2 regions of the Stutzerimonas sp. NM35 genome follow, and region 2 is predicted to be linked to the other one. Evidence: predicted binding sites of a transcription regulator. Region 2 holds the regulator's gene; the other holds the start of a gene.
What was found. Region 2 encodes LexA, which represses DNA repair genes until DNA is damaged. Its sites were predicted from a motif close to CTGTNTNNNNANACAG; they were not measured.
Positions count from the first base shown of each region.

Region 1 (3,410 bases), 160 kb from region 2:
AGATCAGTACCGCGCATATCACGCAGGATGCGAATCGCTACCTGGAAGGTCTGGCAGACATCACCACGCCAACTGGACTCCTGTTTGTCGCCTTTCGCATACCATGCAGCCACGCAATTGGCGTAAAGCTGATCGCCACGCCTTGGACGAACACCAACCTGGAATACGTCGAAGGCATTTCCACCGAGCAGCTGTGGCAGGAACACCTGAGCAAGGGCGTGCCGGAGTCCCTCGTCGAGGTTCTGTACCTTGCTGCGCTAGCCGATGTGCGATTGCTCGTGTTCGATGCCGACGCACCGGAGCTGGATGGACTGAAACTCTACGGCGAATAGCCCTTTCGAGCCCCACGCGGGGCTCTTCTTCTTTTTGGAACACGGTAGTGGCGCGTTACCGATTCCCGGACGACTGACACCGAAGCGTACTCCACGCTGGCCTCATGTTCGCTGGCGTTGCCGGCAACATCCCAGGCAGTCGAGACCTTCAAGGCTGCGGGTGCGGTTCATCGCACTGGTTTCTCTGTCGCTCCGGTGCATATCGCGCCATCCACCCAACCCAAAAGGGACATCTTCCCTTGCGGGCAGGAGTCCCTTGTTTTCACCAAGGAGTCTCCAATGGATACCCAAGCCATCCGCGCACAAATGCCCGTTCTGGTCGCCGGCCATGTTCCCCGCAATATCCGCAGGTTCAAATTCAGCATCTTCGACGGGCAACCCAAGGTTTCGGTGTTGGGTTTCCACATCGATCCCAAACCCTTCGAGGGCAAGGTAATCGCCGACACCGGCGAGGCCATCGTTGTAAAAACCGGTCGTGCCGAATTTGCCGTGCTTGATCGCGAGTTGGTGACCGAAGTGCCTGATGAGGGCACCAAGGTGCAGATCCAGCCATATGCCCGACGCCGTTTCGACGGCCTGCGCGCAGACACACCGGAGGAACGCACCGAGCACGCTGCAGACGGCACGCCCTTTACGGTGCAAACGCACATCCTCGGTTCGGCACCAGCCAAGCTACCGCTTCCGCAGCCACGCTGCCCAGAGTTGCAGGAACTCATCAACCAGCTTGAACAGTTGCTCGCTCCCGACGGGTTCCGTCACATAACCCATCTGCTGGTGGATGCCGGAGCACGGGACTTCTCCGTCGTCGATCCACTACCCGACGACATCATCAAAACGCCTCCGGCAATCAGCTTCACCGTTGCGACAGTCAAGTTCCAAGGTCGGGTCACCGTGCTGTATGACCGTGCCGATGATCTCTATGTGATCGAGCTGAAACGCGACGGGGTACTCGTCGAACGTATCGATCAAGTGTTCTTCGACTCGCTCGGGGAAATGCTGGAGCATCTGATCGACGATGGTAGTTGGCGGCACATCCGCGTGCAGTGTCTGTCGGCAAGTAAGCCAAGTCGGCACTGACTGCCCCGCTTCGAAGACGATCTGGAGTTGTCCGCCACCGCCACACACCTGTTCCTCACGCCAGCACCAGATGGCAACTGTCCTCCCCCAAAGCCCCCGTACGCGGGGGCTTCTTCTTTTCGCAACGCCCTTTTGCGCATTTCCCGTCTCCAGGCCGACGCTGGCTGACGCTGGCCTGCCTCAGGAGACGTCCACATACGCGACCCATTCAAGATCGGATACCCAAGCGGGCGACCCGCTGATCGCAAGCACACATGATTCGGCTTGACCGAACACAGAGCCGAACCGGATACTGTTCATCCATACAGCTAAATAAGAATCTTCCTATGTCTGCCGTGGTCGCTCTCGACCGCCTGCTCGATTCGCGGCATGTCTGGCGCGGCCAGGCAATCAGCTCCCCCTCTTCTACCCAATCGACCGGGCACACCGAATTGGACTCAGCCTTGCCGGGTGGCGGTTGGCCGGGCTCGGCGCTGAGCGAGATTCTTGTTGCCACCAGCGGCATTGGTGAGCTGCGCCTGCTGTGGCCGACGCTGGCACGCTTGACCTCAGCCGGTGAACGGGTGGTGCTGGTAGGGACTCCCCATATCCCCTGCCCTCAGGCGTGGCTCGCTGCTGGCGTCGACCTGCGCCAGTTGATGATCGTCCGGGCGACGGGTCGTGATGCGCTGTGGGCCACCGAGCAATGCCTGCGTTCCGGCAGTTGTGGTGCGGTGGTGTGCTGGCCAATGCAGGCGGACGACCGTGCTCTGCGTCGCCTGCAGGTGGCTGCCGAAACGGGGAAAACGCTGGCCTTTGCCTACCGCCCTCTGGACGAGGCCGTGAACGCCTCACCCGCAGCCTTGCGCCTGACCCTCGATGCCCGCGAGCTGCGCATTCTTAAGTGCCGTGGCGGCCTGGCTCCGGCACGGCCCATCGCAACACCCGCGCTTGTAGCCGGCGGCGGGCATTGAGGTGGCAATGCTCTGGGCCTGCATCCTGTTCCCGCAACTGGCCATGGATGGTGTACTGCGTCACCGTGCCGATGCCGATTCACCACTGGCATTGCTCGCCGGACCTGCGCAGCGGCGCGTACTGCAGGCAGTCAATCCAGCGGCGCGGGCGATCGGGCTCCGCCCCGGCCAGTCCCTGATCGCCGCCCAAGCCTTGAGCCAGGACTTCGCTACTGCAGACTACAATCCGGTTGAAATCGAGCACTGGCAGCAGTTGCTCGCCGCCTGTGCCTACGGTTTCAGCTCTCAAGTCAGCCTGCACTACCCGCGCTGTTTGCTGATGGAGGTGCACTCATGCCTCAGCCTGTTCGGCCCTTGGCCGCGTTTTGAGGCACGACTGCGCGAGGAGCTCAGCGCACTGGGCTTTCGCCATCGCATTACCGTCGCGCCCAATCCCGCCGCTGCGCGGATACTGGCCAACGTTCATAATGGCCTGGTAATCACCGATGCTGACGCACTGCGCCAGGCCCTTGATCGGCTGCCCGTGCAACATCTGGGATTTTCCCGCGAGGCAGCCACGGCCTTTTCTCGCATGGGTTTGCGCAATCTGGCGCGAATACTCGCTCAGCCCCGCGACAGCCTGAGTCGGCGATTCCCCGCCGAGGTCCTGGTGCAGCTGGATCGTCTGCTCGGCATCCGCCCGCTGGCCCTGGACTTCCACCGCCCGCCCGATGTGTTCGAGCAGCGCATCGAGCTGAACTTTGATGTCAAATCGCATCAGGCGCTGCTGTTTCCCCTGCGTCGGCTGACGGCGGACCTCGCCGCTTACCTGGCCGGACGCGACAGCGGCGTGCAGCGCTTTGTCCTGCATCTGGAGCATCGCGCCATGGCCGACAGCCAGGTGCAGGTCGGGCTCTTGAGAGCCGAGCGAGACGCCAGCATGCTCTTTGAATTGACGCGTGACCGCCTCGAACAGCTGCAGCTACCCGCCCCAGTGCTGGCCGTGCGCCTGGCCGCCCGCGATCTGCCGCGTTTTGCCCCTGAACGCCGCCAGCTGTTCGATGAACGT
Region 1 is NZ_CM137728.1:688,545-691,954, reverse strand. It holds gene ACYCFC_RS03340 (DUF5983 family protein) at 1-332, shown strand, start outside; gene ACYCFC_RS03335 (GTPase) at 612-1,409, shown strand; gene imuA (translesion DNA synthesis-associated protein ImuA) at 1,736-2,362, shown strand; gene ACYCFC_RS03325 (Y-family DNA polymerase) at 2,370-3,410, shown strand, end outside.
Region 1: imuA (translesion DNA synthesis-associated protein ImuA) is a predicted target of LexA. The motif match lies at 1,702-1,717, and genes of this name have one in related genera.

Region 2 (3,410 bases):
CCGCATCGAGCTTCACATAGGCGTAGGAAAAGGCAGCCGCGTACAGGAACAGTGTCACTGCGCCCGACCAACTGCCTGCCGGGGCACCAGTCCCCTGGCGCAAGCGAAGCAGCAACCACAGCACCAGCGCGCCAGCCAGCAGGCGCAGCGCGGTGAAACTTGCCGGATCGATGTCCGTATCGCGCAGCGCAACGCGGCAGAGCAGCGAGTTGCCAGCGAAAGCGAGCATGGCCAAGGCGGTGAGTAGCAGGGTTCTGGTGGTCACGCGGGCAAGTTCCCTTTGTCGAAGATCGCCCGGCTGAAGGTCGGGTCTGTTGTCATGTTTGCCCATGCTATGCGCGATCAGGCTGCAGCGCATCCCCCGACGAAGCTGAGCCTTCCCGGCTCGTTCGACAGGGCGATCGCGCTATGGCGTCATTCTGCGATGGTCGTTCGATAAAAGCGCTGGAGGCTGGACGAAAAAAAACGCCATGTGCGCTCGAACCTGGATCGCTTGTCGTTCAGCCTCCAGCTTTCCAGCGCTGTTTTCGGCTTTTTGAGCGCATAGCGCGATTGCCCTGGCTCGTTCGACCAGAGGGCTGCCGGCTGGCTGGTCGGCTGCTACAATGCGCGCCTTTCACGGGGAGCAGACTCATGCCAACGTCTTTTCTGGAAATCGTCGAGCTACCCGACGGCAGCATAGTGCTGCGTCGTGCGGAGGACGAAGGGGTGCTGGTCACGCTGGATTTCTCCGACGACGCGAAGGTGTTTCTGCAAGGGCAGCACGTCGAAATCGCCAAGGCGATGTTCAGCGTAGGTGTGCAAATGGCCGGGCAGATGGCGGAAGGAGAGTTCGTGCAGGAAGAGGTTGCGCACGTACTGCATTGATTGCCGTGGCGCGAGCGTGATTGCTGGAAGGACGGATTCTGCGGGGGAAAGGCACATCCATGTGCCGCGCGTTTCAGTTGCCCAAGCGTATGTTCAGGCTTTGCGTGCGCCCAAGCTCGGCGGCGGCGCGCAGTCTCAGTCGGCTGGCCCGGTCGATGCGAGGGAACCAGGTGATCACCGTATGGCTGCAGCCTGACATCAATGCCTTGCAGGCCAGTTCCAGCGTGTCCTGGGTCTCGCGGGCCGGCAGCAGCAGGATGCGGTCGCGATTGAGGCTGCTTTCCCGCAGCCAGCTCTGGGAGAGCGAGGTCGGTGGTGCGATCAGTGTCAGCCAGCGGGTATCCGCCGCTTCGCTGAGTTCACGCAAAATGGGCGCGAGCAACAGGCGGCAATGGCCGTCGCTGCCGCTCAGGGTCATTTCGCTGAGACGCTCCTCAGCAGTCTGTGTCGGGACGCGCGTGATGTTCGCGAAAGGCGTCAGGCTGTGAGCGATGAGCCCTTCGAACAGGGAAAGCTGTGGTGGTTTACTGGCGGTGGTTTGGTACTGCATGGACCTCTCCTTAGCGGCGAATGACGCCGACGCTCAAGCCTTCGATAACCAGTTCCTGTTGTTCCAGATCGACTTCGATAGGGGCGAACTCGGGATTTTCCGCCAGCAGCCAGACCTTCTTCCCCTCGCGCTTGAAGCGCTTTACCGTCACTTCATCGTCGATGCGGGCCACGACGATCTGCCCGTTGCGTGCTTCACGGGCAGTGTGGACGGCGAGCAGATCGCCATCGAAAATGCCGACATCCTTCATGCTCATGCCATGTACCCGCAGCAGATAATCGGCAGGGGGATGGAAGAACGTGGGGTTGATCTGGCAGGACTCTTCTATATGTTGCTGGGCCAGGATGGGTGCCCCGGCGGCGACACGGCCAATGATCGGCAGGCCGCTTTCATCGGCGGCGGGTTCGAAGCCGGGAATACGTATCCCGCGCGATGCGCCGGGCGTCATTTCGATAGCACCTTTGTTTCTCAGCGCTTTCAGATGCTCCTCGGCGGCGTTGGGGGATTTGAAACCCAGTTCCTGAGCGATCTCCGCACGCGTCGGCGGGTAGCCGTTTTCTTCCAGGCAGCGCTTGATGAAGGCAAGGATTTCCGACTGGCGAGGGGTCAGCTTGATCATGGCGGTCTCTGTTCTTTTATACAGTGACTGGGATTATATACAGTGTCGGTGGCTTGGCAATCGTTGTTTCGATCATCGGCGGCAAGCCCCGGGCGAGAGCCTGTTGCGTATGATGGGCAGATGGTCGCGGTTGACTTGTTCTCGCGTGAAACGTAAGTTTCAAACACGTGTTTGTCGTTTTGGAGGGGGCATGGCGCAGTCGGAAACAGTGGAGCGGATTCTTGATGCAGCGGAACAGCTGTTTGCGGAAAAGGGCTTCGCCGAGACTTCGCTTCGCCTGATCACCAGCAAGGCTGGAGTCAATCTGGCGGCGGTCAACTATCACTTCGGCTCCAAGAAGGCGCTTATCCAGGCGGTCTTCTCCCGTTTTCTCGGCCCTTTCTGTGTCAGCCTCGAACGTGAGTTGGACAGGCGCGAAGCACAGTCAGACCGCAAGGAAAGCCTCGAAGAGCTGCTGGAAATCCTCGTTGAGCAGGCGCTGGCGGTGAAGCCGCGCAGCGGCGACGATCTGTCGATCTTCATGCGTCTGCTGGGCCTGTCGTTCAGCCAGAGCCAGGGCCACCTGCGCCGCTATCTGGATGATATGTACGGCAAGGTGTTCCGGCGCTATATGCTGCGGGTGCATGAAGCGGCGCCTTCGATACCGCCGATCGAACTCTTCTGGCGTGTGCATTTCATGCTGGGTGCGGCGGCCTTCAGCATGTCCGGCATCAAGGCGTTGCGCGCCATCGCCGAAAACGATTTCGGGGCGAGGACTTCCATCGAACAGGTCATGCGGATGATGGTGCCGTTCCTGGCAGCGGGTATGCGTGCCGACTCGGGCGTGGACGATTCGACTCTGGCCCAGGCGCATCCCATTGTGCGGCGCAATGCCCTGGCGATGACGCCCAAGGGGTGAATCTCGCCAGCGCTTTCAACAGCCTGTCCGGATGCGCGATCACGGATTGACCGGTAAGCTAGCGGCCATGTCCGATCTCGATCTGCTGCATATCTCCATCGCCGACCAGATGCTCTACGGCTTCAGCGCCGGCAGGCTGCGCGTCCGCTTGCCCGTATCCACTGCGTTGAATGGCGCGGGTGAACCCAACGGTTCCGGTTGCACGCCGCGCGGTCGTCACCAGGTACGTGCGCGGATTGGTGACGGCCTGCCTGTTGGCGCCGTGCTGCGCGGGCGGCGCTGGACCGGTGAGGTCTGGAGCCCCGAGCTGCATGCGCAATTTCCGGGCCGCGACTGGATCCTGACCCGCATTCTCTGGCTCAGTGGCTGCGAACCCGGCTACAACCGTCTGGGCGCGGTCGATACCTTTCGTCGCTACATCTATCTGCATGGCACGCCCGATACGGAGCCCATGGGCGTACCGCTTTCCCATGGCT
Region 2 is NZ_CM137728.1:851,006-854,415, forward strand. It holds gene ACYCFC_RS04080 (DMT family transporter) at 1-265, opposite strand, end outside; gene ACYCFC_RS04085 (hypothetical protein) at 634-867, shown strand; gene sulA (SOS-induced cell division inhibitor SulA) at 941-1,417, opposite strand; gene lexA (transcriptional repressor LexA) at 1,428-2,036, opposite strand; gene ACYCFC_RS04100 (TetR/AcrR family transcriptional regulator) at 2,227-2,934, shown strand; gene ACYCFC_RS04105 (L,D-transpeptidase family protein) at 3,002-3,410, shown strand, end outside.